DNA from 3 places in the Vibrio rhizosphaerae genome. Region 1 is predicted to be linked to each of the others. Evidence: predicted binding sites of a transcription regulator. Region 1 holds the regulator's gene; each other region holds the start of a gene.
What was found. Region 1 encodes MetJ, which represses methionine synthesis genes. Its sites were predicted from a motif close to TTAGACNTNTANANGTCTAA; they were not measured.

Region 1 (10,351 bases):
AGTCCGGTTTTCTTCCTATGACTATTATTCTACCGACATCTGTTTACCGTCAGATTGCGAAAAATGATCAGACAATCCACATCCGCTCTTCCGGATCTTTTCTGTTCAGATAATGCGTCGATTGAATCCGGCGAATTGTCCGGCACTTGCCACGGATGAGCAGGGTTTCGGTGACCGCAATATTTCCCTGACGGGTAACACCATCGAGTAAATCACCTTTGGTTATTCCCGTTGCGGAGAAAATGACGTTATCACTGCGGACCATATCTTCCATCCTCAGCACTTTCCCGGCTTCAACGCCCATTTGCTGACAACGTTCAATTTCCTGCTGTCCGATTCGGCGGTTTTCATCGGTGTCACCTTTGACTTCATGGCGAGGCAGAAGACGACCATGCATATCACCGTCTAAGGCGCGAATTACGGCGGCAGAGACCACGCCTTCCGGTGCGCCGCCGATACAATACATCACATCGACTTCACTGTTGGGCATACAAGTTAAAATTGAAGCTGCCACGTCACCATCGGGTACGGCAAATACGCGGACACCCCATTGTTGCATTTCTGCGATGACTTGTTCATGACGGGGCTTAGCCAAAGTAATGACGACCAGATTATCCAGTGATTTACCTAATGCCTGTGCAACATGTTCGAGATTTTGTTTGAGGGGTTGATTGAGATCGATACATCCTTTGGCGCCCGGCCCGACAACCAATTTTTCCATATACATATCGGGGGCTTTCAAAAAGCTACCTTTTTCCGCTGCTGCCAAGACTGAGAGTGCATTTGACTGTCCCATGGCTGTCATGCGGGTGCCTTCAATCGGATCCACTGCGATATCAACTTCATCGCCTCCCAAACCGACTTGCTCGCCAATATAAAGCATTGGGGCATCATCAATTTCCCCTTCTCCGATGACAATCTCCCCGGTGATCTCTGTCTTATTCAACAGACTCCGCATGACTTCAACAGCTGCGCCATCCGCTGCATTTTTATCACCGCGCCCAAGCCATTTATACCCGGCTAAAGCGGCACCTTCGGTCACTCGGGAAAAGGCCATTGCTAAATCACGTTTCATGTGAACTCCATCTTGACGGAAAACTGGGAAATTTGCGTCGAATTTTAGCATATCCCGACGAAAACGTTTGCTGAAATGCTTGTGTATTCTTGCACTTGATCAAAGCGGTCTCAGATCTTCAGCGATATTTCAGGGTCCAAGAAGGGATTGAATGGGCGACGAAGAACAAGCAAAGTAAGAATCGTGTCAATTCACGTCGGTTTTTTAATCGAATGGTGAAAATATTCAAGATAGAGCGTGTTTCTCCAGCCGTGGCTGAGTAGAATGAACAGCTAAGTACAATCATCATTGCAAGTGCAGAATCGTAAAGGATATAAGCATGTCTTTTGAAGTATTAGAGAAATTAGAAGCCAAAATTCAAACTGCTGTTGATACCATCACACTCCTTCAAATGGAGGTCGAAGAATTAAAAGAAGAAAAACAGAAATTGATTGAAGAAGCAACTCAGTTGAAAACCAGCCGTGATGAACTGGAACAGCGGGTACAGGATATTCAGCAAGAGCAGACGGCATGGCAGGAACGCATTCGCAATTTGCTGGGTAAGATGGAAGATATGGAGTAAGGCGCAGGACCTTTTATATCAATACGATTAGGTTCAAGTTTTCTATATCGTCCACGCGATATCAAAAAATGCCGACATTTTTGTCGGCATTTTTCATGGGAGAGATGGGGATTCGATTTATGCTTGTGGCCGGATGCCCAGTGTATGACACAGTGCATAGGTCATTTCTGCTCGATTCAGCGTATAGAAATGGAAGTCCTTGACCCCTTCACGACCAAGAATTCGCACCATATCAATTGCTTGGCTTGCTCCGACAAGCTGACGCGTCACCGGATCGTCATCTAATCCGTCGAATTGTTTGTGCATCCATCCCGGCACTTTGACATGGTTTTGTGCGGCAAAGCGAGCGGCTTGTTTAAAGTTGGACACCGGAAGAATACCCGGTACGATTTCCACATCGATACCGGCACTGACACAACGATCACGGAATCGCAGATAACATTCAACATCAAAGAAAAACTGAGTAATGGCACGGTTCGCGCCAGCATCAACTTTACGTTTGAGGTTCAGCAGGTCGGCCTGAGCACTTTTCGCTTCGGGGTGGACTTCAGGAAATGCGGCGACAGAAATATCAAAATCATGCCGGGATTTAAGTAATGTCACCAGATCAGCTGCATACATATCTGGTTTTCCGCCGCCCGGCGGAATATCACCACGGAGCGCAACAATGTTCTCAATGCCGTTGTTCCAGTAATCATCGGCAATCTGGGTCAACTCTTCGCGACTGGCATCAATACAGGTCAGATGGGGCGCGGCGACTAAGCCTGTCTGGGACTTGATTTCTTTAATAATGGAATGGGTTCTGTCCCGCTCTCCGGAGTTTGCCCCGTAAGTGACAGACACGAATTTGGGCTGTAAGGTTTTTAAACGATGTACTGAGTTCCAGAGAGTTTCTTCCATTTGTGGTGAACTTGGCGGGAAAAACTCAAAAGAGACATTGAGGTTCCCGGATAACTCACTGATATTTTGATTCAGTGCATCAATATGTCCAGCATATGAGTAGCCCATCTTCTCTCTCCCGTGAATGATGGTAATTCAGTCTTAATTGACGTTTAGACGTCTATATGTCTAGATATTCTATTGAATCGTTTTTCATGTCAACAATATAAACATGAATATTTTTCACGTTTGTATGAAGGCTTTTCACCTTTCCCCAGTTAGTAACCTTAGTTGAGAAACAAAACTTGAGGAACAAATCAGGAGCCCAAAGGCTCCTGAACGATGGAAGGGTAATGATAGTGAGTGGGCTTATAACAAGCTGGACAATAGATTAATATCTGACTGGATAGCCCCCGCAGTGACATCCCTTCCGGCACCGGGGCCGCGAATCACTAACGGATTATCTCTATACCATTTACTTTCAATCGCAAAGATATTATCGCACGGAAGCAGATTGGCTAACGGATGCTCCCGGTGTAATGCTTCTACGCCGACAGAGGCTTTTCCTGATTTTTCCAAACGAGCGACATAACGCAACACTTTATCTTCCCGCTGTGCTTTGGCCAGACGTTCAGCCAGCTGGATATCGAGCTGGGCACTTTGATCAAGAAAGTCATCTAAGGAGAGGCATTGCAATTCCTCCGGGACCAGCGATTCGACCGTGACCTGATCGGGTTCAATATCCAGCCCGGATTCACGCGCCAGAATCACTAGTTTTCTCATGACGTCGGAACCATCCAGATCATTTCTCGGATCCGGTTCGGTTAAGCCTTGTTGCCAAGCCAGATCAACTAACTCACTGAAAGGCACGGAGCCATCATATTGTTGGAATAGCCAGGACAATGTGCCTGAGAAAATCCCGGAAAGGGCGACAATTTCATCGCCGCTTTCCCGCAGATCTCTCACCGTATGATTAATTGGCAGACCCGCGCCAACCGTCGCATTGTAAAACCAGTGACGGCTGATTTTTGCAAAAGAGTCTTTGACTTGATAGTAGTATTCACTACTGGAAGAGCCTGCGACCTTGTTGGCGGAAATCAGATGCATTCCTTGCTCTGCAATCTGAATATACTGTGAAGCGAGTTCAGCACTGGCTGTCACATCCAGCACAATCACATCATCATAGCCGCGGATTTGTCCTAGCTTGAACAGCCATTCCTGCCCATCATTCGGGACGGATTCTTCAATAAAATGGGCTTCGACTTTTGTCGGGTCAATCCCTTGTTCATCAAACCAGTAGGTCTGACTATCAATGACTGCAACCAGTTCAAAATTCATCCCGCGACGTTTTTCCAGCTCGGCTTTCTGCTCTGTAAACAGCTTAAGCCAGCTCGAACCGATATTGCCTTTGCCACAGAGAGCGAGTGCGACACGTTTCTGTGCCTGAAACAGATGGGTATGCAGTTGATTCACAAACGTATCTACGGGAGTCTGACGAAGTATCGCAACCAGACTTAATTCTGATTCAGATTCGCACAGGAACTCAATCGGAGCCTGTTTGAGCTGCTGATAAAAGCCAAAACAGTGGTTCGCATTCTTAGTCACACCTGCACCGACAGCTGCGACGAGTGAATAACCTTCTTTGAGGCGGATTTCGGCTTCAATCGCTGCATCTTGCAAATAAGATAAAGCACCAGACGCAATTTCAGCCGTGTAAGCAAGCTGGATGCGATACTGGTCATCCTGTTTGTCATAAGCAAGTGGTGTAAGCTGGGCTCGTTTGAGCTGCTCGATCACTTGTTTGTATAACCGCTGGAAATCGTGTCCGCGTGAGAAACTGAGTTCAATCAGCAAGACTTCATCCAGAGAGGTAATAATTTTGGCTCCCCGTCCTGAAGCAAGCACTCGTTCGATATGGGTTGAGCCGGCTTCAGGGTCGTAACTACACCGGAGGTGCAGATCTATCGCACTTTGTGCGACAGGCTGTAATGTTCGACTGTGTAGGACCGGTGCGGCAAGGCGCGCCAGTTCGCTGGCTTCATCCAGACGAAGTAACGGCAACAGACAGGCATCGGAGACAATTCTGGGGTCAGCACTGTAGACACCGGCGACATCACTCCAGATGGTTACCCGTTCGACTTCTGCCAGTGCACCAATGATGGTCGCCGAGTAATCGGAACCATTGCGTCCCAGCAGCACGGTTTCACCGGCTTCATCTTGTGCGATAAAGCCCGTGATCACGATCCGCTGATGACCGTGTTGCGCCAGAATTTCTTTGAGCAGCGGATAAGACTGAGCCCGGTCGATTTCCGGTTGTGTCTCCCGGTGAGCGCGTAAAAAGGCTCTGGCATCTTGTGCAATCGCCATTAATCCTTGCTGATTGAGTAGTGCGGCCATTAAACGAGATGACCACATCTCACCATGAGCCTGCACAAATGCCTGTTGAGCCGCTGTCAGTGGGGCGGTGAGTTTTGCAAGGGTCATGCACTCATCACCGAGCCGGTTCGTCAATGCCTGAGCGGCTTCGCCTTCGAGCAATTCGGTAATCAACTGACGTTGAAATTGTTGGATTTGAGCCAAAATTTCTTGAGCCTGCTGCGGTGCAACCGTGAGATTTTCAATAAAAGCAATGAGTTGATTGGTTGTTTTGCCTGCGGCAGAAACCACAACCAGATCGTGACTTTGCGAGTACTCTTTGAGGATGTGAGCAACGCGGCGATAACATGCCGGATCAGCCAGACTACTTCCTCCGAATTTATGGAGGTGGCGTACGGTGGTCATCAACGATTCTCCTTTACCCAATTCAGGGATTGATCCAGATCGGCAATCAAGTCATCAGCATCTTCTAAGCCGACTGATAGCCGTAATAGTTGTAGCGAAATTCCCGCTTTGTGGAGCGCTTCCTCACCCATCGCACGATGAGTCATCGTCGCCGGGTGGCAAATTAAACTTTCGACACCACCGAGTGATTCCGCTAATGAAAACAGCTTGAGCCGGCTGACAAATTGTTGCAACTCTTCATAGCTCCCTGCAAATTCAAAACTAAGCATCGAACCAAAGCCACTTTGCTGCTTTTTCGCAATCTCATGACCGGGATGAGTCGGTAAGCTTGGGTGGTAAATGGTCCCGATGAGAGGGTGGGACTGCAAGTACGCGAGTATTTTCAGCGAGTTTTCTTCATGGCAACGCATTCTCGGACTCAAGGTACGAAGCCCTCTGAGCGTCATATAACTATCGAATGGTGTGCCGGAAGCACCGATACAGTTGGCCCACCAGGAAAGCTGTTCTGCGTGTTCTTTACTGTGACTGATGATGACGCCGCCAATCACATCGGAGTGGCCATTGATGTATTTGGTCGTAGAATGGATCACAAAGTCAGCACCCAAAGATATTGGCTGTTGGTAGACCGGAGTCAGGAAAGTATTGTCCACGGCAACTAAAGCACCAACCTGTTTGGCCTGTTGGCAGATTTTTTGAATATCGACGACGCGAACCAGCGGGTTCGATGGGGTTTCCAGCAAAATGAGTTTTGGTTTCTGGGCCAGAGCCTCAGTCAGTGCAACCTCGTCACATTGATCGACGAATAACACCCGAAAGTCGCCTTTGTTGGCTCGGGTATTGAATAAACGATAGGTGCCACCATAACAATCATTAGGTGCGACAATGAGATCATCAGGGCCGATAAAAGTAGAGACCCAGAGGTTGAGCGCGGATGTCCCGCAATTGGTAATGACGGCACCCTGACCGCCTTCCAGCTCGTACAGTGCCTGTTCCAGAAGTCCGCGGTTCGGATTACCGGAACGGGTATAGTCATACTGAGGGACTTCTCCGAATGCCGGAAATCCATAATTCGTTGAGAGATAAATCGGCGGAACGACAGCATGGTACTGCGTGTCTGACTCAATACCCGTTCTAACGGCGATAGTTGCAGGTTTGCGAGTGCTCATATGTGATTCCTTTCTACTTGGTGACAGGTGGCGTTCATGACTGACAGCCTCAACCAACACGGATTGAGTGTGGTTGCTCACTCTACTGATTTTTCAATAAGACGTCAATACTTCCAGACGTCTATATGTCTTTGCTTATAGCAGTAAATAAAGCTAAAATTAACACCTACTTTTTTTGATAATAATGATGGATTCCGGCAATGAGGGGAAGCAATGGCTGATTGGAATGGTGAATATATAAGTCCTTATGCTGAACATGGTAAGAAAAACGAGCAGGTCAAGAAAATTACGGTTTCTATCCCGTTGAAAGTTCTTAAAGTATTGACGGATGAACGGACCAGACGCCAGATCAATAACTTACGTCATGCAACAAACAGTGAGCTTTTGTGTGAAGCATTTCTACATGCCTATACCGGGCAGCCTTTGCCGACGGATGAAGATTTGCGTAAAGATCGTCCGGATGATATTCCGACCGAAGCAAAAGCCATGATGACCGCAATGGGCATTGAATTTGAATCTTATGATGAGTAATCCGCGGTATTTTCTCGAAAGGAAGTCATGTAACTAACACAGAGTGACTTCCTGAGATGAGCAGAAGCGTCTTGAGCAGAAGGAACGTCGGTATGATTTATGTGCATTACCTTGAGCAGTCCCGGGCCATACGTGTGGTTTGGCTGTTGGAAGCGCTCGGGCTCGAATATGAAGTTGTTCATTATGGCAGGGACCCGAAAACTTGGGGGGCACCAGATGCTCTGAAATCCATTCATCCGTTAGGTAAGTCACCGACGATTGTTGACGGCGAACAGACGATTGCCGAGTCGGGTGCCATTATTGAATATCTGATCGATGCCTACGATCACCAACATCGTTTCCGGCCTGAGTCGGGTCAGGCATTACTGGATTATCGTTACTGGTTACATGCCGCTGAAGGCTCGTTCATGATGTGGTTGGTGATGCGGCTGATCTTTATCAAATCAAGAGAAAAGCTCCCATTCTTGTTGCGTCCGTTGATTGGTTCCTTCCTCAATAAGATGGATCAGATAGTCATTGAGCCTCGCGTTTCTACTTTTTTACGTTATATCGATGACACGCTAGCGCAGCGAACATGGTTTACCGGAGAGCAGCTTAGCGGTGCTGATTTTCAGATGAGTCTGGTATTACAGCTAGCCGACATGCGGGCCGATCTATCTTCTTATCCGAACATTCAACGTTATCTTAAACAGGTGGCTCAACTGGAGAGTTATCAGCAAGCCTTGCAAAATATCCCAGCCTGAACCGATAGATTAAAAGCAAAATGAAGAAAGAGGAGACACTGGGTGTCTCCTCTTTCTTGTACTGTGGATTAAGTGTGTTGCCTTAATCCTGCATGTAACCTTCAGGCATTGAAATTCGGGCAACGCCTGAGTCAACGGCTGCTTGAGCTACGGCTCTGGCTACCCGGGGCAGCAGGCGAGGATCCATCGGTTTGGGAATGATGTACTCGGGGCCGAATGAAAGGCTATCGACACTGGCCGCTTTTAAGACTTCTGCCGGTACTGCTTCTTTTGCAAGCTGACGAATCGCTTCAACCGCTGCTATTTTCATTTCATCGTTAATTTCGCTCGCCCGAATATCCAAGGCACCACGGAAGATGAACGGGAAGCACAGAACGTTATTGACCTGATTTGGGTAGTCAGAACGACCTGTTCCCATGATCAAATCGTTGCGAACTTGATAAGCCAGCTCCGGTTTAATTTCTGGATCTGGATTTGAGCAGGCAAAGACAATCGGTTTTTCTGCCATGAGGGCTAATGCTTCCGGTGGCAGCAGATTTGGACCTGAAACGCCAAGGAATAAATCAGCATCCTGAATCACATCTTCCAGCGTTCTCTTATCCGTATTATTGGCAAATAACTGTTTGTATTCGTTCAGATCATCACGACGAGTGTGAATCACCCCTTTACGATCAAGCATATAGATTTTTTCACGCATGGCCCCGCATTTGATCAGCAGTTCCATACAGGCAACGGCAGCTGCGCCGGCACCCAGACAAACGATCGTACACTCTTTCAGATCTTTGCCCTGAAGTTCAATGGCATTGAGCATTCCTGCCGCAGTGACAATGGCTGTGCCGTGCTGGTCATCGTGGAATACTGGTACATCACAACGTTCGATAAGACGCCGTTCGATTTCAAAACAATCCGGTGCCTTGATATCTTCCAGATTAATGCCACCAAACGTATCGGCAATATTCGCAACCGTCTCGACGAACTCATCGATAGTACGGTGTTTCACTTGAATGTCGAATGAATCAAGGCCGGCGAATCGTTTGAAAAGCAATGCTTTTCCTTCCATCACCGGTTTAGATGCCATTGGCCCTAGATTGCCGAGTCCAAGGATCGCTGTTCCGTTAGAGATAACGGCAACGGTGTTTCCTTTTGCGGTGTATTTGTAAATATTATCGACATCCTGCGCAATCTCACGAACAGGCTCGGCAACGCCGGGGCTATAGGCTAAAGCCAGATCTGCAGCGGTATCAGCTGGCTTGGTGAGGGTGACTGCAATTTTTCCTGCAGTCGGAATGGCGTGATAATCCAAAGCTTTCTGGCGAAATGCTTCTTCGGGGGTTAAATCTTGGTGATTATCTTCAGACATAAGGGTCGCGTCTCGTTGTAATGTTGATCGGAAAAGTTACAGGGAAAGAGACATCATTCTAATGGATGTGAGGGGATCTGCCTAGGCACTCATGGCATTATGTATTTAAAAATCACATAAATATGGAGAGGTTGGAGGAGTTTATGCTGATATATTCTGTTTTATGCAACGATTACATTGATATTGGCAAATCAGTACTATATCGATAGGTCATGATGACTGACGGCAATAAGGTTGGTATCAGGAGTGTGGGGATGGGTTTGGGAAAATAAAAAGGACACCTGCTGGTGTCCTTTTTAAAATTCTCAGTGAAGAGAAATTATTTTTTACCGCTGCTCAGCGCGCCGAAACGCTTGTTGAAGCGATCTACACGACCACCGGTATCAACGATACGTTGTTTACCAGTATAGAATGGGTGACATTTGTCACAAACATCCAAGTGCAGAGAATCTTTGTCCAGTGTTGATCTGAATTCGAAAGCGTTGCCGCAAGAACAGGTTGCGCTTACAACTTTGTATTCTGGATGGATACCAGTTTTCATGGGAGAACCTCAAAAATCGGGCCATGTCGCTATCCGGATCGTTGCCGGACACCACATGTCAGTTAATCATATCGTCTTACATCGGTTGTGATACGGGTATCCGCATCATCAAGGCGCGCTATATTAAAGAATCCATGAGCGGGGATCAACTAGTTTTGCTGTTATTTTCACCATTCTCATTGCTGCCTCGAATTTCACCGTCGCTTCGATTAGACTGTGGTCCATGATTTTTACATCTGATGTTCAGTGATATGCATCCATCCATTGCCCGAGTGGCGTTACCTGTCCCTTTAGATAAACAGTTCGACTATCTGATACCCGCACATTGTCAGCCTGTGATCGGTGGCCGGGTTTCCGTGCCGTTTGGGCGGCAGACATTGATTGGCATTGTGACTGCGCTCGGAGATGAATCAGAGCTGAGCCCGGATATGCTGAAACCGATTCGCGCCGTATTGGATGATCAGCCTGTCTGGCCGACGAGCTTATTTCGACTGTTTATCTGGTGCAGCCAGTATTATCAATATCCACTTGGCGATACTTTATCTAATGCATTGCCGGCAGCATTGAGAAAAGGAAAGGCGGCAGATTTTACCACCTTGCGAGAGTGGTGTCTGACATCCGCCGGACGGGATAAGCTGATGCAGGGGCTTGGCCGTGCGGTTCAGCAGGCTAAAGTACTGCGTTTGCTGGAAAACGGTATACAAAGTCATCAA
Region 2 (10,351 bases), 1.7 Mb from region 1:
GCCTTTCAGCCCATCAAAACCGTTACCGCTCAATTGCCATTTTCCGGCAATCGCCGTGGCGTAACCGGCCTCCTTAAAGGTATTACCAAATGTTATTTGGTCCGGGCCAAGATAACCAAAAGCTTTATAATTTTTACGGTTTTCAATCCCGGTCATCAAACGTGTTCGGGTTGGAGAACTGAGCGGCATTGCATGTGCATTATCAAAAGAAACGCCACTTCTGGCCAATTGATCAACGTTGGGGCTGTAATATTCTCCGCCAAAATGACTGATGCCCTCAACCCCCATATCATCGACTAATACAACAATGACATTCGGATGATCCGTCGGTACTCTGTTGGCATGTTCCGCAGCAAATGAATTCCCACTCAGACCAAGTGATAATGCTGCGGTGACACATAAAGATAATGCCTTTGCTTTAGGATGGTTCAATTTCAATGCTTTCATGGTTATTCCTTTTCATTTCAAATTTGAGTTTCACGATCAATAATCCGATTCATTTCATAATCATTGACTCGTATAGATTCATTCCTATCTATAAGAAAACTCATCAAGAAAAATCATATGATTATAATATTCATAGACTACTTACAGTTGCTCCCTTTATATTGATCATCCAGATCAAACAGAGGCTCTTCCCATCCACCAATAGATTTATCATATTTATTTGCTTGCGCTGCTAGTTTCGCAACAATGTCCGGATATTTATCTGCGACATTATTTTTTTCTGCAACATCTTCATCCAAATTATATAATTCTGGTTTATCGAGTTTTTTCTTAACCATATGTGAGGATGTCATGAAATGAATTTTCCATTTTCCCATTCGAAAAGCTTGTAAATCCCCCATATAGTAATATGGCATCTCTTGCCTTGGAGATGCTTTACCTTGCAATAGCATCTGAGACATATCAAATCCATCCAGATTGACATTGGGCAAAGTGGAATGAGTCAATTTGGTTAATGTCGGTAAGAAATCTAAAGCAGAGAACATCTCATTGGAATGACCCGGTTTGATATGGCCTGACCACCGAATAATCGCAGGAACTCGCACGCCCCCTTCATAGGTTGTTGCTTTTCCGTCACGGTAAGGTAAAGCGGATCCCGCAGCACCATACTTTTGATATCCGAGCCAGGGTCCATTATCAGATGTAAAAATAACAATGGTATCTTCATCTAATCCCTGCTGGTGTAATTGACGGAGAATTCGACCTGCGGAGTCATCGATTTCTTTCATGACATCCCCATATGCTGTATCCGTAACCCCTTTAAATTTGGGAGAGGTAAATAAAGGCACATGGGTTTGAGGATATGAGACAAATAAGAAGAACGGATTGTCTTTATGCTCTTCGATATAATGGACGGCTCTGTTTGTTATATCCTGTGTGAACTCACTTTGATTCATAATACCTGTGATATTATCATCAAATTTTCCGTTATTTTTATAAGAGTGATATACAGGCACATCAAAAGCAGATTGGTTGCCACGGCCATCATTGCCAATCAGATCAGCTTTCTTCGATGCACGCTCTTTAAGTGCGGCTTTGCGTTCTTCAGGCGTACCACAATGGAGAGCACCAATGTTCTTTTGATTATCAAATTTGTTGTAGAACATATCATTAGAACCGGGAATGCCATACCATTCATCAAAACCATGTCGGGTCGGTGTAAACTGATTATGATCTCCGACACCCAAATGCCATTTCCCTAACAGCGCGGTGTCGTACCCATTGTCATCCAATATATCAGCAAGTGTCGTTTCGCTCTGAGGCAATCCATCCTTATCGAAGTCGAGCAATACATGCATGTGTTTTCCCCACATACCCGTCCGATTACCAAGCCGACCGGTAAATAATCCGGCTCTGGAAGGTGAACTCACCGATGAAGATGTATAAAAGCTTTGTAAATTGATACCGGCCCGGGAAAATTCATCCAGCTTCGGAGTCGTTACTTTTCCGCCATTGGCACTGATATCAGAAAACCCGGCATCATCCAGATATAATACGACAACATTGGGCTTCTTCACGGGTTCATTCGTGGATATTGCTGTAGCATTTGCAGGGATCGAGTGACAAAAAATACTGCTCGTCACTAACGTCGCTAATATTGTTTTCTTCATGAAAAACTCCATTGACACATATTTTCGAGTAAGAACTATGCCGACATTGAATAAAATGTAATTGACCATGTATATGCCATGACTTTAACTAAACCATGGCACATACGTTTCAGGATCATCATCAATATTTTTTACGCACAAAAAAAGGCAACACCCGAAAATGTTCAAGCCTGACCGGAATTTAAATAAATTCCTGATCACATTGCTTAACACAATCTGAGTATTGCCCTATTGAGGTAACAATCCCTTTAAATGCACAGGATTACTTCAAATAAAAGATAATTGAGTGAATCCTGACTGGCACTATCGGTAAAGACCAAATGATAATATCCCGTAATATTAACAATCATATTATCAATAAAGGTAATCGTTAGAGAAATAGAATGATTCTATGTTTTTCATTGAATAACACTATTGAAGACTTTTTTTTCTTAAAAACGTAGTAAAATAACGCCACTATCTGTCATATTTTCTCTATTTCTCCTTATTTTGTTGTTTTTTATTTACAAAAACAGACTTCACTGATCATTGTTCATTTGGTGTATCTGGGATGTAAACAAAGGAAAAATGCTATCGTCTCAAATTCAGAGTGATAAATATCTCAATTTTAGAGACCGACGGTTATTCCTTCAGCGGCACTTTTACGTCAGCGTAACGACAGTCACCGCAACGAGCTACGCTTTGGGTGAGCAAACTTGTTTTAGGTGAGCAAACTTATGTGATGCATCTTCGTGATTTAGTGCGAAAGCAAAAATACATGACAGGTGATAATGTGATAACAGGTGATAATGTGATAACAGGTGCTGAAAACAGAGAGGTATGAGTATAACAGGAAGATTTTTGAAGAAAGATAATGCAGATATGGTGCGTCTGAGTGGACTCGAACCACCGACCCCCGCCATGTCAAGGCGATACTCTAACCAACTGAGCTACAGACGCATTTTGATGTTTTCTTGTATATGGTGCGTCCGAGTGGACTCGAACCACCGACCCCCGCCATGTCAAGGCGATACTCTAACCAACTGAGCTACGGACGCATCAATCAAGAACGGAGTGGATATTAGCGACAGTCTGAACGTTGTGCAAGAAAAATTTCCCTGAAAATGAACCGATTGCCTTTAAGTTCACCAATATGAATCTTTTTTGTGCAATCGGAATCATTCTTGATCGAAATTTCATCCTTTTTTCTGTCGCGGCAAACTGCAATACGAGTCCAATTTTGTGACATTTACCCAAAAAACTAGTTGAAGTATTACAATGATTGCGTAACATATCTCAATTGGCTAGAACATATGCAGAACGCCCTTAAAATGGATGATCGATTACCTAATAAATCATACTTGCTCAGAACGTCCGTTCTTTCCGGTATCAGTCTATTTTTAACGTTGATAGCACTGTTCTTTGCCCTCTTCCATGCCATTCATCGCAACGATTTATTTCTGGCCTTCGCTGAGTGTATTCTGTCGATCTATTCTTACTTTATTTATACCCAACTCAAACAGAAGCGCTATCCCAAGCAGTACATCCTTTATTATGCTTACTATCTGATGTTTATGCTGTTAGCCGGCACATACTTTCAACCAATCGCTCAGGGGCTGTTCATCTGGAGTTGTCTTGCTCCGATCGTATTGTACTTATTACTCGGTATCAAACACGGCATGTATACCAGCGGCCTGTTTTTGGTGATTCAATCTGCGATCATCATGATGAAGCTCAGTCAGGATGCAACCTACAGCATGTTAGAAAGCATGTTTAATCTGGTGCTCTGCTATCTCGGGATCTGGATTGTGTCACATCTTTATGAATCCAATCGTTCTGATATTGAAAATTCACTGATGTATCTTGCTTCCCGAGATTCGTTGACGGGCACACATAACCGATTATCGCTGTCAACGTCGTTTTATCGTTTTACGACGACGAAAAAAGAGCAACAACATTTGAGTCTGCTCATTCTTGACATTGATTACTTTAAACAGATTAACGACCGGTTTGGTCATGACATTGGTGATAAGGTTTTGATCGAAACCAGTTTGATCATTAGCCGTATCGTCGGTGATGAGAATCTCTTTCGAATTGGCGGAGAAGAGTTTTGTATTACCTTATTCGATGTCGATTTGGATGAGGCCAAAAAAGTCGGTGAAAAGCTTCGCCACACCATCAGCAATCACCTGTTCAGCTTTGGTGACAAACGTTTACAGTTAACGTTAAGTATCGGAATCTGTCGTTACCGCAACGGGGATAACCTCTCTGACATCCTGAAACTGGCCGATATTGAGCTTTATAAAGCGAAGAAAAATGGGAAGAATCAGGTACGAATTTGTCAGACAGATTCCTCCTCGCTGAACGATGAGGTTTACAAATCAGCTTAATGTAGCGTTGCTACATGCCTTACTGCCTCCGATTACTCGTTCTCATCGTTATCTTCATAAACCACATTATAATTTTCAGTATAGTTACAATGTGGCTGGCGACTACAGGTAAAGAATCGCCGTCCCTTATAATCGCCCTGCGTCGCGACCCGAATAACCATCGGGCTGCCACATTTTTTACAGAATCGAACTTCTTTATCCGCTTCAATCAAATCAATATGAGCCGCCAGAAGTCGCCGTAACCGACTAACCTGATAGCTATATTTGATGTTTGCTCCAATCAAAGGAATATTGGCAGAGCGACAGACACTCAACAGCAGTTTTTCACGTTCAATCTTCGTCTTACTCAATGATTTCCCATTATCGAGTTCAATCACAGCCCGGGCTTCAAATGTTCTGGGATCACAGACGACAAACTGAAAACTATGTTTTGAAATCTTGTGGCTGGCAATAAAAATGTCTTTTTTCTTTTTCAGTCCGGTAGGAACTAATAACTGCGCCATGTTCACTTTGGCAAAGACAATCCCCTGCTCCCCAACCGCTTCAATTAATGCACGATAAAATATACTCTCTGCGGGGTTGAGCAACGGGCCGAATCGTCGATAACTATATTCTTGACTGTCATCTTTTTTAATGATGTAACGCTGCGCAAAAAGAAAGAATAAAACTAACAATGCAACAATAATAAAGATGTTCAGCATCGGAATGAAATACCTCCAGTGATGCGCTTTAGTGCAGAGCAGGCATGTGCCATCCCCATCGATCACACAAACCCGTCAGATAAAACAGAGTGTCCGGTCAATCCGAATGATCAATCATCGCCGACAGCTGAGAGATATACGGTTCTGAGTCTGGTTATACCGTTTCAAAAATATACTGATCCATCATGCCCACGAGTTTACCGATTTCCGGTTTGGTAATCGTGTCATTGGCACCCAATGTCAATGCTTTATGACGGTTATCATCACTCATCAGGGACGAGAACATGACAATTGGAATATCACGATATGAGTTATTATCTCTCAGTCGTTTCACCAAGTGCATTCCGTCCATACGAGGCATTTCCACGTCTGTCACCACTGCATCAATCAGCTCCCGAACCTGAACACCTTCCTTCGCGGCGGCTTGTTCAATACTCATTAATTTTTCAAAGGCCTCACCACCATCTTTACAGGCAATGACGTTATAACCGGCAGAGCTCAGGGTGTCTTGAATCAGACTACGAATAAATGCAGAATCATCAACGACCATGACAGTCTTCGCATTTCTTTTACTGACCATTTTCTGATTCAGGTCGATGCTTTTATCCACTCTGACATCATACTTTTCCATACTCAGTTCAGGGTTAATATCTGCAATGATTTTTTCAAAATCCAAAATCATAATCAGATGCCCTTCTTTGCGCACGACGGCTACCACACAATCTTGCTCACCGGCTTCAAGAAACTGACTTGGCGATTCAACATCATTCCACGAAATCCGGTGAATTCTGCTGACACTGTCGATTAAGAATCCATTTGTCATCCGGTTAAAATCCGTCACGATAACAAATTTGCTCTCCACATCCGGTGACTTCGGAATACCGAGCCAACCAGCCAAATCAACCAACGGCGTGAGGATATCCCGGGAAGAAAATACACCAATCATATGTGGCTGAGCATTCGGATAATCTGTGGTTTCCGGAACCTGAATCACCTCCCGGACTTTTGCTACGTTAATGCCGTAATAACAAGTTTTAGTGCCTCCGTTCGGTAGACGTTTTTCTATATGAAACTCGATAATCTCAAGTTCATTGGTGCCGCTTTCTGTCAAGATCGTACTAGTTTGACTCATACCACTCTACTTCTATTCTGGATTGATCCGGGCTGTAAAAACAGCAACTTTAACATTGTTATTGTAGATCTTATCTACCCGACTATCGTTATTTTATCGGTGAATAAACGAAAGAATATGACCAGTATCTGATTGTTTCATCTCAAACAAAACTTTCTCTTTCATCAGAGCAGCGCCGATCACATAGATGTTCCGTCATTCATATTGTCAGGGTTTCAAAAAAATAACAATAAATTCATCAGCTAAGTCAGCGTCAGTATCATCAGCTAATTTACTGAAACGCACGGCAGATACAAGCGCTGCTATCACGAAAATAACTTTAGAAATTTCATCATAAATTTTGGCAAAGATCACAGAGAAAAGGTGACTTATTCCCTGAGCATTGCCGGATAGATTGTATACTTTTTATACGGATTGTTGAAACTATTGCATCATTATAAAAAGTCATCCGAACAGTATGTGGTACCCGTTGGAAAACGATTGGAAGAGCAAAAATAGAAGGAACATACAATGAGACGCGATGAGCTAGGTATTTGTTTATCCCATGAGATGCTGGTAGACAATTTAGATTCAACTTTTACCTGTATCCGTGCTTATAAAGCCGTAGCCAATGATGTCGATGATTTGCCTCCTTTGCTTGCATTTCCTCAAATGAAAGGCAAAGACGTCCTATTATCGATGAAAGGCAGACACAAACTGATATGGCGAGCTGATTTCTTCTGCCCCAGTTTTCATAAGTAAACAAATTCCATCAATAAATCTGACCATTGTCTGTCATCTCATTTCTTGTCACCACAGATAGGCCAACCGCTCCGCAGCTGGCACTTATCTGTGGGAGACGGTTGGCATCTCTGTTTTTATGATGTTGCGTATCCATCACGCAATGTCAACTGGCAACTTGGAGTCAAACACCAATAACATTCAAAGATCCGTGTTAAGCATCCTTGATTTCTGCTCGACATATGAGATCGATTCGGTTAACTTTAGATGTATAGACGTCCAGATAGATTTATTGTGAGAGTGATACTGTGCCGATAAAGATTCCTGATCAACTTCCTGCAACGGATGTTCTTTTTCGAGAGAACATTTTCGTCATGCATGAATCTCGAGCTTCTACTCAAGAAATCAGACCGCTCAAAGTGCTGATACTGAATCTGATGCCTAAGAAAATTGAAACCGAAACTCAATTCTTACGGCTGCTCTCGAATAGCCCGCTACAGGTCGATGTTGAACTGTTGCGGATCGATGATCGTCCGAGCCGCAATACGCCCGAAGAACATTTAGACATGTTTTATCGGCAATTTGAGATGGTGAAAGACCGTTACTTCGACGGCTTAATTGTAACGGGCGCACCACTAGGATTGGTTGCTTTCGAAGATGTGGTCTACTGGCAGCATCTGGAATCCATCATTCAATGGGCCAGAGATCATGTCACTTCGACTTTATATGTCTGCTGGGCGGTTCAGGCCGGACTGAATATCCTCTATGGATTGCCAAAGCTGACGCGAAAAGAAAAACTCTCCGGGGTCTATACGCATTCATTGCAGAAAGACTTTCATCCGCTGATTCGCGGATTTGATGATTCTTTTCTCGCCCCGCATTCCAGATATGCAGATTTTCCGGTTGACTATATCCGGGAAAATACCAGCCTTGATATCCTTGCTGCTTCTGAAGATGCCGGCATGTATCTGGCAACCAGTCCGGATAAACGTCATGTGTTTGTCACGGGTCATCCCGAATATGATGCCTTCACATTACACAGTGAGTACGTTCGGGATCTGGGTGAAGGCTTAGAACCGACAATTCCGGTCAACTATTACCAGAATGACAATCCAGACAATCAACCCATTGCCAGTTGGCGAAGCCACGGACATCTGTTGTTTTCAAACTGGCTAAACTATTGTGTTTACCAACAGACTCCCTACGATCTGGAACACTTCAGTGAAGATAAATTCACCAAAGATGATTAAGAAACAACAGTATCAGATGCAAGAGCGGCCTGAACTCAGCAGGCCGCTTTTTTTATCTGCGTCGCAAGATAAACACGACCATATTCCCTCACCGTAGAATCACTTTATCATCGCTCAAATAAACCAGAGCATAATTAAGCGGAGGCCGTGTGACACGTCGATTGATTCTCGGGTGGTGGTTCATCATTTCAGGTTGCAGTCATACAGCCCCCGGAACGGCTGAACATCACCGGATTGCCGATGCCAGAATTACCCTGAGTATTGCCTATCTTCAACGTCATGAACCTCAAAAAGCCTTGTCCAACCTGATCCAGGCCGCCGAAATCGCGCCTCACTATATTCGATTGCAACTCGCACAAGCTTATTACTATGAAAAAGTGGGGGAAATAGACAAAGCCAAGCAGCAATATATATTGGCCTTGAGCGAGCATCCGAATCATCCGGATGTATATAATAACTATGGTACATTCTTGTGCAAACAAGGGGATGTCAAACAGGCACAACACTATTTCGCTGAGGTTTACTCAAGAAAAAACTACCCTCAGATTGCTGCCAGCTATGAGAATGCTGCGCTTTGCGCATTAAAATCCGGGCATACGTTACAAGCCAGTCAATTTTTCGTGCAGGCACTCAATCATGATCCAAAACGATTCCAATCTCAGTTCTATCTGATTGAGATCGCAATCAAAGCCCGGCAGTTCTCTATTGCCAGAACACGCCTCGCTACTTTTGTTCAAGATTTCGGGACAACGGAACAATCACTGGCATTTCAGCGTCAACTTGATTGAAGCTGTTTTGCTGGTGATGTCTTGCTGCTGTTAGTCACGCGGCGTTCGCGGCCAACGCATTGGGTGATATGGTTTTAACTTGTGGCGTTGTTTGTAATGAAGACGTCGACGTTTTAAAACATATTGTGTGCGGTGAATTCGCAAATATTCCCGAATCACCAGCCGAACGAATAAAATCAGTCCTATCGCGAGCATAATACCAATCACGATCAGAGCCGGCCGACATAACCAGTCAGGTTTACACGGAGCATAAAAGAAAACCTGAATATCCATCACCAGACTCCTCTCAGGATAACGGACCGACCATCATTCAGGCACCAGACACAGATTATCTTCGCCTTTTTGGTCGTCTTGCACGTTTGATCACTCGTTCAGATTTCAATCGATGCCTTTCTTTGTAATGTAACTTACGCCGGGCCTGAACATATTTTGCGCGATTTTTAATCCGGATATATTCACGAATCACAAGAATAACCAGCCACATCACCGCACTTGCCATTACGACATAGAATGTATACATCAAAGACTGGCATAACCAGTAAGGTTGACACGGCAGGTACATGTCAGCATCCATTTCAACCTCCCTGAGCCTATTCAGGCTGAAGTAAACTTCTTGTGTAAACCTAGCACGATTTCAACGTATGCACATTGTTCTCACTAACATTTTTCACTTTTACACCAATATCACTTCAAGAGACATGGTTTTTTACAAAGTGAATAAATGCCTGATTTGCATAAGAGAGATAACCGTCATTCCGCCATGCTAGTGCCAAATTTACAGGTACCGGTGGTTCAAAAGGGATCGCACAAACACCCGGTTCCTGATCTGTCACCAACTCAAGTAATGCACTGATTGCATATTCACGTTTGACGATCTTTAAAATCATCGGGAGCAGATTAGTTTCAAATGAAATCTGAGCATGGAAACCATGTGCCTGACAGGCCTGTTCAATGAATTCACGGTGGTAATAACCGGGTTGAAAAGTCACCAGCTCGTGTTGTAAAAAGGTCTCCAGACTGATGTGAGAAGCAGCGGCCAACTCATGATGTTGACTGACAACCGCGACCATCTGTGATGTCAGTAATGGGTCAACACTTAATCCCTCCGGGATATCTCGGTTCAAAATCACACCGATATCCAGCTCTCCGGCCAACAGCATACTTCGGATTGACTGACCGCCCGCCTCAACCACCGTCATTTTCAGGTCCGGATAGTGACTCTTAAAAGCCATGACAATTTCAGGGAAAAAATAAGACCCCGTCATACTCGGCGT
Region 3 (10,351 bases), 1.3 Mb from region 1:
GTAGACAGCGGAATCGGTGCCTGATTGACCCATAATTCCCGGTCCCCATGTTTCTGGATTAAAGCCCGCCCTGAATAAGGATTGGTTTCCAGATGGAGCACCCGGCTTGCGTGTGCATAAAGAATCCGGTCATTGACCAGTTTTTCATATGATGGCAGACGTACCGCTGTTGTTTCAGCATCATGACGAGAGGGGCGAACCGTAATCGGCTGGGCAGCTGCCTCATTGGTATTTGTTTCACAGGCAGGTTCGGCCTGATACGGATTTGTTGGCACAAATGGTTTGCCCGGCTTTTCTATGCGTGAAGAGTCAATAATTCGATAGGTGTCTGGGGCTTGAGAACGGATGACCGCTGTACCGCGAATGCCGGTCATCGTCTGGATTGCTTCGCCTTGTGCCAGTCGGTGGGCCACGTCGACCAGTGCCCGCTCCGCATTACCGAACAGTAAAAGGTCAGCCTTGGCATCCAATAATATCGAACGGCGAATTTTATCCGACCAGTAGTCATAGTGGGCGACACGACGAAGACTGGCTTCGATGCCCCCTAAAATAATCGGTGTCTCTTTATAGGCTTCGCGGCAGCGTTGAGAGTAGACCAGCGTAGCACGATCAGGACGTTTTCCCCCTTCGTTTCCGGGGGTATAGGCATCATCATGTCGCAGTTTTTTATCGGCGGTATAACGGTTGATCATCGAATCCATGTTACCGGCCGTAATACCAAAAAACAGATTGGGTTGCCCCAGCGCCATAAAATCATCTTTGTTATGCCATGCCGGTTGGGAAATAATCCCGACCCGGAACCCCTGCGCTTCGAGCAAGCGTCCGATAATGGCCATCCCAAAACTCGGATGATCAACATAGGCATCACCGGTGACGATGATGACATCACAGCTATCCCAGCCCAGCTGATCCATTTCTTGCCTGCTGGTCGGCAAAAACGGGGCGTGACCGAAACACTTGGCCCAGTAGGGTTCATAGTGATGAATTGGCGTGATGTTGCTGTGCATATTTTGACCTCATGAATGTGCGGCGGGCATTATAACGGCAAGTGAGGTGAGTCGCCAGCATCATCAATCCACAAAATAAATCAGGGTATTGATGGTTTACGATCGTGCATGGCTGACACTCCGTTGCCTGCCAGTTCTGCATGATTCGGCTTTCATCCGGCAGGGTTTTTGGTATGATCACGCAATCTTATTTTATGCCAGATTTCGCTATGCTGAATGCTTTTATTGCCATATTGCTGCCCATGACCGCCGGTGCACAATTCATTGTGACCCTTGTTTTGACGAAAGGGGAAATTTGTCCGGGACAACGGGGAAGAATCCACCGTATTTTACCGCTACTGTTCGTGCTTTGGTTGCTGGTTGCCGTCCAACATATATATACGCTATTGAACGTTGTGCTGATTGGCTATTTCTATTCTCAGGTGAAAACCGGTAAGACGCGGCAGGAAGGGCCGCTCAAAATACTTTATCTCGCCAATGGGATTGCCGGACTGGCGATGCTGTTTGCTATTTTGACGGCACCGAACTGGGTGGCCGCAGTGACGTTGATATTGTCGTGTTTGCTGTTAGGCGCAATCGCCGCACATTGGCTGCTGACGATTGCCCGGACACGTCTGCAGGCTTTTCACCGACTGTTACCCATTACAGGGATTCTGGCTGCGATGTTCATGACGCTGTGTATTGTCCCGCTGGCTGCCAGAATGGACCCGATTCAGTTGCAAAACGTGCTTCACTCCATTTTGCTCAGTTTCTCCCTATTAGTGACGGCTGTGATTATTTGGTCATGGCATTTACTGACGGCCAAAAGTGCAGATAAAGTACAGTTAGGTATTTCCTGCTTGGTGCTGTTAACCGCGATGACTGGATTTCACCAGTTGTATTTTTATTAAGCTGTTTGTTACGATTTAGCACTACACTTAAATCAGGTTGACTTCATTTAGGCGAATCGCCTCAGAATCACCGAAAGGAGGGTGTTGTGATGGACTTTTCAAATATTGATCGTTTAGACCATTCGATTTTGCTTGGAATTATCAATGAGAAGCTGCGGCTCGAATGTGACAGTTTTGACGATCTGGTCACCACTTATGAGTTTAATTCTCAAGCTGTGCTGAATAAGTTAGGTCATCTGGGATACCAGTATGATCCACTCACCAATCAATTCAAAGCCGAACATTAAGGATGTGCATCGGCATGAGAGCAGTTGCGTCTTCCTGAGTTGTTGATGGCGGACAGAAATCTGAGATGACCGGATGGTGACATCCGGTCATTTGTATATGAACGATGACGATTGATTTACTGACTCGGTCAATACAGTGCGTGTTTGACATCGGATGTTACATGTATTCATGATCTTTGACCGGCGTATAAAACGAGCGTTTCGGACTATCGAGTACCACATGCGTTGTGACCCGCCGGATTTTGGGGTTTTCCTGCATTAGTTTTTCGATAAACGCATCATATTCCAGTGCGGTCGCTGCGGTCACCAGCACCATCAGGTCGAATTGGCCGGTCACATAATAGATTTGTTGGATGTTGTCTTTCTGCGCGGCCCAGCTTTTAAAGTGGGAAAGCGTCTGATAGTTGTCGCGCTCGATCTCCAGTCCTGCCAGAAAACTCATCTGATTCGTCAGATATTGGGGATCAATGATGGCCACTTCCTGTTGAATCACGCCTTCCTGCCGCATTTTTTTGATCCGGCGCTGAACGGCTGATGCCGACAGGCCAATCTGTTCTGCCATCCGCTCAGTCTGAAGCCGACAGTTGCGTTGCATCATTTCCAGTATCTTCTTATCAAATAAGTCCAGTTGCATATTTTAAATTCTCAAGTGCGGATTTTCTGCATATTACGATAAAAAACGCAGAAAATCATAACTTGGTTGCGTGATTTCTCCGTTCTGCCGCTCTTGTTTACTCGATACTGTTTGATCTGAGAGGCGGCGCGTCAAAGCTTGCGTTTGTCTGTTGTGAAACGGTTATTTGAAATATAGGGAAGCCGGTACCGATGTCTAAGTCCCCCCATTATTGTCCTGAAACACTGGCACTTTCGGCCGGTTTTTTTTCTGATCAGCCAACCAGAGTGACAACCCCCGATATCACCATGTCGGTCAATCACTGTTTTGTCCCGGAGGAGGGATCATTCTCTGCCAACGGGATTGAGAATTTAGCCGATACTCCCTTTTTGTATGCCGGCTGGACCAATCCCACCGTCCGACAACTTGAGCAACGGATTGCGGCACTGGAGTGTACTGATGATGCTTATGCGACGACGACGGGGATGGCGGCCTTGTCAGCGATGTTTTTTTCGCTGTTACGAGCCGGTGACCATTTGATTATCAGTGATGTCTGTTATGCCGCAGTTTATGAGCTGGCAAGAGAAGTCTTACCCGATTACGGGATTGAAGTAACGCCGGTAAATTTGACGGATCTTGCTGCTGTCTCGCGGGCAATTCGCCCCCAAACCAGACTGATCCATGCTGAAAGCCCTTGTAACCCATTGCTCCGTCTGACGGATTTGACGCAACTGGCCGATTTAGCCAAGCAGCATCAGGTGCTGCTGTCTGTGGATTCAACCTTTGCGACACCCGTGATCACGCGTCCGGCAGTGTTAGGCGTTGATCTGGTGGTTCATTCGCTGACTAAATTCATCAATGGTCATGGGGATGCTCTGGGTGGATGTGTGACGGGAAACAAAGCGTTAATTGCACAAATTCGTTCCAGAGCGGCGGCGCATCTCGGCTCAACTATCAGTGCGCAGAATGCCTGGTTGATTATGCGTGGTATTGAAACCTTGTATCCGCGGATGAAAACGATCAGTGATTCGGCGTTACAGATCGCGCAATGGCTGGAAAATCATCCCCGGGTCAAACAAGTGAATTATCCGGGACTGGTGTCTCATCCGCAATATACATTGGCCACGGAGCAGATGGCTTATGGTGGCGGCATGATTGTCTTTCAGATGGATGACATGGATGACATTGCACAACGGTTTGCTCAAGAGGCGCGATTATTTTATTACGCTTATTCTATCGGCCATCAACGCAGTCTGGTGGTCTTACTGAAAACGGCTGATTTGATGGCATCGACCTACCGGATGACGCATGAACAGGCACAAGAATTCCGACGTTACGCCGGTGAAGGTGTTTTCCGGCTGTCGATTGGTCTGGAAAATCCACAGGATCTCATCGAAGAGCTTGAGCAGTTACTGCGCTGATACGATCTCCGCCTCAAGGGGACATTGCTCAGTTTGTACCCGCGAAAATGAAAAAAAGCAGATAAAAGAAAAGGATGGTATATCAAGGCACAACAGACGATAGCTGCCGGCCTCTATGATTTGACTCTTTTGTAGACAAGCGGGCGATTGATTGTGACGAAAGTATTGAAAAGTACTACGGTTATGTCGCACTATACTAAAGATAACTTTGCTGAATTATTCAGCAAAGTTGGCAACACAACATCGCATTTCTTGAGAGAAATGGTCACAGAATATAAAAATCATAAAGGGATAGTATGAATAAAATATTAAAAGCAGCGATGGCTGGAGCGGTTCTTGCCTGCTCAGCATGGACGACTCAGGTTTATGCCGCACAATCTGCACTGGAAAACATCTTGAATAAAGGTGAACTCAGAGCTTGTTTTGATGCGGGGTATGTTCCGTTTGAAATGAAAACCAAAGACGGCCGTTTTGTCGGCTTTGATCTGGATATGGCAAAACATATGGCACGCTCTATCGGCGTAAAATTTGTGCCGGTGAATACGGCATGGGATGGGATTATTCCTGCCTTGCAGACCGACAAGTGCGATATCATCATTTCCGGAATGACCATTACACCGGAACGAAATCTGAAAGTGAACTTCGCCGACCCTTATATTGTCATCGGACAATCGGTGCTGATATCACCTAAACTGGCCGGTAAAATCAAAAGTTATCAGGATTTGAATGATCCGAAATACACCTTAACCAGTAAGCTGGGAACGACGGGTGCAGATGCGGCGAAGCGGTATATTCCGAAGGCGAAGCTGGATCTCTATGACACTGAAGTCGATGCGGTTCTGCAAGTCTCAAATGGGAAAGCGGATGCCTATGTGTATGATTTGCCATACAATGCGATTTATGCGGCGCAGCATCCACAACAGGTGATCCATCTGGATACACCGTTTACCTATGAACCTCTGGGATGGGCGATTCGTCAAGATGATCCTAATTTCCTCAATTTCCTCAATAATTACCTGCGTCAGGTCAAAGGGGACGGAACTTACCAGCGTATTTATGATAAATGGTTCAAATCTGATAGCTGGCTGAAGGATGTTCAGTAATTTCCTCATGATTGTAATCAATTAATATCAAGTACCGGACTTGGGGGTTCTCAGGTCCGGTTGAGCAATAAACAGAAGAGAATCATTGTAATGCAATCAAAATCCAGCCGTTGGATAGGCCATGGCATCTATGCTGTAATGATGGTGTTGCTGGTGGGGGGAATTTATTTCTCCGGCAAAACGATTAATTACAACTGGCACTGGGATCGATTATGGCCTTATATCATTAATACGGAGATGCAGAATATTCGTGCCCATGGTGATGGTGTGTCTGTTATCGAAGGCAAGACTATCATTGTGAAATTTGATAATGGCACCCCCGATCAAGTGATTCAATCCTATGACCAACGGGCAATTGGTAATGGTGATTTAGTCTTTGAAGGGGATACCATTGCCCGAGTCGAAGATTGGAAATTTGGCCCGATAGCCGTCGGGCTTTGGGTGACGGTGAAAATCTCTTTCATCTCCTTATTCTTTGCTATTTTTCTGGGCCTGATTTTTGGGCTGATGCGGGTTGCTAAAAACCAGACCGCCCGGGACCTTTCCCTGACTTATGTTGAGATTATTCGCGGTACGCCGTTACTGGTACAGATTTTTATCGTTTACTTCTTTATCGGTACCGTACTGGATTTGGACCGGTTTACTGCGGGCGTTGTGGCACTGTCTGTATTTACCGGTGCTTATGTTGCAGAAATTATCCGGGCGGGGATTCAGTCGGTATCCGGTGGTCAGATGGAAGCTGCACGTTCATTGGGGATGACTTACCCGCAGGCGATGCTGTATGTCATACTGCCGCAAGCTTTTAAGAGAACATTACCACCGCTCGCCGGGCAGTTTATCAATCTGATTAAGGATTCGTCATTGGTTTCGGTTATTTCAATCACCGATCTGACTAAAGCAGGCCGGGAAGTGGTGGCTGGTAGTTTTGCTCCCTTTGAAGTTTGGTTTACCGTTGCTGCGCTGTATCTGCTTGTCACCGGCTCACTTTCATGGGCGATCCAAATGTTAGAAAAGAGGTTATCGGCTAGTGACTAATCATCAATACTCCGGTGAAGAAATGATTGTTGCCAGCGGGATTGAAAAATTCTATCCCAATGGTTGCCATGCACTGAAATCGGTTAGTGCGACGGTTAAACGAGGTGAAGTTGTTGCGATTATCGGGCCTTCCGGTTCAGGGAAATCAACTTTCTTGCGGACACTCAATCAACTTGAAGCGATTAACGAAGGTTCAATTATTGTTGATGGGACGGATATGTACGCGAAATCAACGGATATCAACCAGTTGCGGCAAAATATCGGGATGGTATTTCAAAGCTTCAATTTGTTTCCCCATAAGACGGCGTTAGAGAATGTGATGCTGGCACCACTGAAAGTGGCAAAACGTCCGGTGAAAGAGGTTGAAGCGGCGGCGAAAGCGTTAATGAAGCGCGTTGGTCTGGCTGAGCGGATGAACAACTATCCTTCTCATTTGTCCGGTGGGCAACAACAGCGTGTTGCGATTGCCCGGGCACTGGCGATGGAACCCGATTTGATGTTGTTCGATGAACCAACCTCGGCGCTTGATCCTGAAATGGTTGGTGAAGTGTTGGATGTCATTAAGGGGTTGGCCGCGGAAGGTATGACGATGGTGATTGTGACTCATGAAATGGGATTCGCCAAAGAGGTCGCCGATCGCGTTTTGTTCATGGAAGAAGGGGCCTTGTTGGTAGACGATACACCGCACGTGGTGTTTGAATCACCGCCTCATCCTCGGTTAAAACAGTTTCTTGCCAAAGTTTTATAATCACAACCTTCCGCCAGTTAACTGGCGGAAGTCGTTTCTGTCAGGCGATTTTTATGCCTTCCAAATGGGTTTTACACTGTTGCCGGGCGGTGGCAAAGAAAGCCTGTAAATAGCGTTTCTCTTTTTCTCCATGCCGTACGGCAGCAAACAGTCGTCGCCATAATCCTTGCCCCAGAGGTTTGCTGGTGATCAGACGCTGGCGGGAAAATTCGCTGATCGCCCAATTGGGTAGTGCCGCCACGCCTAAGCCCGCTGAAACCATCTGCACCAACATGAGCGTATTGTCTGCCTGTTTCCATTTCAGCGGCTCGACACCCGCCGGATGAAGAAAGTGTTTATACACGTCGAGGCGCTGTTTTGGTACCGGATAAGTTAACATGGTCTGTCCGGCTAAGTCTGCCGGTTGAATGGCTGCTGCGTCAGCCAACGGGTGATTGATCGCGGTCACCAGACGCATTTCAAAATCAAACAACGGCTCATAATGAACTTCAGAGCGCGGCATGATATCCGAGGTGATCAAGAGATCAAGCTCTCCTGCCAGCAGGGCGGGGAGGGGTTCAAAACCAAAACCGGAAGAAAAATCCAGCGTCACATCGGGCCAGCCAAGTTGATATTCCTTGAGTGCGGGCATCAGCCATTGAAAGCAGGAATGGCAGTCAATCGCCATATGCAGACGTCCGTTGACATCTTCTTTGAGACTGGCGATTTGATGTTCTGCCTGAGCCATTCGCGGTAATACATCCTCAGCCAGTCGCAGCAAAATTTCACCTTCGGATGTAAATCGGACCGGACGGGTTTTTCTGAGAAACAACGGACTGCCAATCCGCGACTCGAGATCTTTGATCTGATGAGACAGCGCTGACTGGGTCAGATGCAGCGCCGTCGCCGTTGCCGTTAAAGAACCGGTATCTCGGAGTGAAATCAAGGTTTTGAGGTGTTTGATTTCTAACATGAGTTTTCCTCATTCATGATGAATCATGTTGAATATTTTTACTAAATTACGCTGAAATCAAACACATGTAAACATCCAGACGTCTATATGGGTTAATTAATTTCAATTTATTTTTATGATGATGAATTTTATTAATGTACTGGTTGAATAATTGCCGTTTGGCAGCGAGTACATTCTGTACGATATTTTAGCCATCCAGACATCTGTATTTGTCTGCAAGCGAACTCAGTATCAAAGACTTACGACAAGCAATGATCAATGAAAAGGATGGTATATATGGCGACAACTACACATATTTTGGGCTTTCCCCGTATCGGTGAAAAAAGAGAACTCAAATTTGCCTTAGAAGGGTATTGGCGCGGAGAGCTTGACTTGCCTCAGCTGGCTGCAACGGGGGCATCGATCCGTCAGGAGAACTGGACACTACAAGCCGACAACCAGCTGCGTTTTGTGACCGCCGGAGATTTTGCCTGGTATGATCATGTATTGAATACGTCACTGTTATTGGGCCATGTCCCGCAACGTCACCGCGACGGGGATATCGATATGGATACGCTGTTTAACATTGCCAGAGGTCAGTCGCGGCAAGAGTGCAGCTGCCATGATGGCAATGCCGCTTCTGAGATGACCAAGTGGTTCAATACCAATTACCATTACATCGTGCCGGAATTTTCAGCCGATGATACGTTTAAGGTGAGCTGGTCACAGCTCTTTGATGAAGTCGATGAAGCGATACAGCAAGGGCATCAGGTGAAGCCGGTGTTACTCGGACCATTGAGTTATCTGTATCTGGGTAAATCCGTGACAGCGGAATTTGATCGACTATCGCTCTTGCCTCAGTTAGTCATCGCCTATCAAACGATTGTGGATAAATTGGCGGCACAGGGCGTGGCATGGATTCAGATTGATGAACCGATTCTGGCGCTGGAATTAGAGCCTGTCTGGCTTGATGCGTTTCAGACGGCTTACACGCAATTACAGAGAAAAAATAAGCAGGGAAGCCCTAAGTTGTTGCTCACCACTTATTTTGATTCCATCACCGATGTGTTAGAGCGTGTGACCGCCTTGCCGGTTGATGGACTGCATATCGATGTCGTTTCCGCTCCACAGCAGTTGGATCAAGTTAGCGAAAAACTCCCTGCTGATTGGGTCTTGTCGGTGGGCGTCATTAACGGACGCAATGTCTGGCGCGCCGATCTGGCGGCATTACTTAAGCAGTTACAGCCTCTCAAAGCACAGCTTGGTGAGCGATTGTGGATTGCGAGTTCATGTTCGCTACTTCATAGTCCGGTTGACCTCTCACTGGAAACCGACCTGAGTGAAGCCATGCAGAGTTGGTTTGCCTTTGCCCGACAGAAAGTGACAGAATTGGGATTACTGGGGGCTGCGTTAGACGGGGATACCCAAGCGATTGAAGCATGCCGGAAATATAGCCTCCCGATTGAACAGCGCCGGGCCTCTCAACAGGTCAATAAACCGCATGTACGCCAGCGTGTTGAAGCGATTAACGAATCTCTGGCGACCCGATCACTCCCTTATCAGCAACGTGCCATTTATCAGCAAGAAGCGCTGCAGTTACCTTTCTTACCAACCACCACCATCGGCTCGTTTCCTCAGACAGGTGAAATCAGAAAGTTGCGTCGCGATTTCAGGCAGGGACATTTGTCTGAAAGCGATTATAAAACGGCGTTAAAAGCCCATATTCATGAAGCGGTTGAGCGGCAGGAAGCGCTGGGACTTGACGTTCTGGTGCATGGTGAAGCTGAGCGAAATGACATGGTGGAATATTTTGCTGAGAACTTATCCGGGTTTCAGACCACCCGTTTCGGATGGGTACAGAGTTATGGTTCACGCTGCGTCAAACCTGCCATTATCGTAGCTGATATTGAGCGTGAAAAACCCATCACGGTAGAATGGTCGCAGTATGCCCAGTCTCTTACTTCAAAACAGATGAAAGGGATGTTGACCGGCCCTGTGACCATTCTATGCTGGACATTCCCGCGGGAAGATATTCCCCGTAAAACCATGAGTCAGCAACTGGCACTGGCATTACGTGATGAGGTTGCTGACTTGCAAAGCGCCGGAATTGATATTATTCAGATTGATGAACCTGCAATTCGAGAAGGGTTACCGTTGAAGAAACGTGATCATCAGACTTATCTGGATTGGGCTGTCCAGTCTTTCCGCATTGCTGCGTCCAGTGCTGTGCCACAAACGCAGATCCACACGCATATGTGTTACAGCGAGTTTAATGAGATTATTGAATCCGTTGCGGCTTTGGATGCCGATGTGATT

Region 2: a site for MetJ is predicted at 7,303-7,322, ahead of metA (homoserine O-acetyltransferase MetA). Genes of this name have one in related genera too.
Region 3: a site for MetJ is predicted at 8,124-8,143, ahead of metE (5-methyltetrahydropteroyltriglutamate--homocysteine S-methyltransferase). Genes of this name have one in related genera too.

What each region holds. Positions count from the first base shown of each region.
Region 1 is NZ_AP024903.1:278,552-288,902, forward strand. It holds gene glpX (class II fructose-bisphosphatase) at 68-1,075, opposite strand; gene zapB (cell division protein ZapB) at 1,395-1,637, shown strand; gene metF (methylenetetrahydrofolate reductase) at 1,755-2,645, opposite strand; gene OCV37_RS01200 (bifunctional aspartate kinase/homoserine dehydrogenase II) at 2,886-5,297, opposite strand; gene OCV37_RS01205 (O-succinylhomoserine (thiol)-lyase) at 5,297-6,463, opposite strand; gene metJ (met regulon transcriptional regulator MetJ) at 6,677-6,994, shown strand; gene OCV37_RS01215 (glutathione S-transferase family protein) at 7,087-7,737, shown strand; gene OCV37_RS01220 (malic enzyme-like NAD(P)-binding protein) at 7,820-9,097, opposite strand; gene rpmE (50S ribosomal protein L31) at 9,417-9,638, opposite strand; gene priA (primosomal protein N') at 9,890-10,351, shown strand, end outside.
Region 2 is NZ_AP024903.1:1,952,701-1,963,051, forward strand. It holds gene OCV37_RS08300 (sulfatase-like hydrolase/transferase) at 1-447, opposite strand, end outside; gene OCV37_RS08305 (sulfatase-like hydrolase/transferase) at 585-2,117, opposite strand; tRNA gene OCV37_RS08310 (tRNA-Val) at 2,980-3,056, opposite strand; tRNA gene OCV37_RS08315 (tRNA-Val) at 3,078-3,154, opposite strand; gene OCV37_RS08320 (GGDEF domain-containing protein) at 3,410-4,486, shown strand; gene OCV37_RS08325 (DUF2726 domain-containing protein) at 4,519-5,187, opposite strand; gene OCV37_RS08330 (chemotaxis protein) at 5,342-6,319, opposite strand; gene OCV37_RS08335 (hypothetical protein) at 6,830-7,060, shown strand; gene metA (homoserine O-acetyltransferase MetA) at 7,348-8,289, shown strand; gene pilW (type IV pilus biogenesis/stability protein PilW) at 8,439-9,077, shown strand; gene OCV37_RS08350 (hypothetical protein) at 9,108-9,350, opposite strand; gene OCV37_RS08355 (hypothetical protein) at 9,406-9,651, opposite strand; gene OCV37_RS08360 (LysR family transcriptional regulator) at 9,767-10,351, opposite strand, start outside.
Region 3 is NZ_AP024903.1:1,542,879-1,553,229, forward strand. It holds partial or broken gene OCV37_RS06580 (YgiQ family radical SAM protein) at 1-1,007, opposite strand, end outside; gene OCV37_RS06585 (hypothetical protein) at 1,217-1,897, shown strand; gene OCV37_RS06590 (DUF4250 domain-containing protein) at 1,987-2,184, shown strand; gene OCV37_RS06595 (Lrp/AsnC family transcriptional regulator) at 2,342-2,818, opposite strand; gene OCV37_RS06600 (trans-sulfuration enzyme family protein) at 3,010-4,218, shown strand; gene OCV37_RS06605 (transporter substrate-binding domain-containing protein) at 4,515-5,321, shown strand; gene OCV37_RS06610 (amino acid ABC transporter permease) at 5,412-6,356, shown strand; gene OCV37_RS06615 (amino acid ABC transporter ATP-binding protein) at 6,379-7,104, shown strand; gene OCV37_RS06620 (LysR substrate-binding domain-containing protein) at 7,145-8,056, opposite strand; gene metE (5-methyltetrahydropteroyltriglutamate--homocysteine S-methyltransferase) at 8,333-10,351, shown strand, end outside.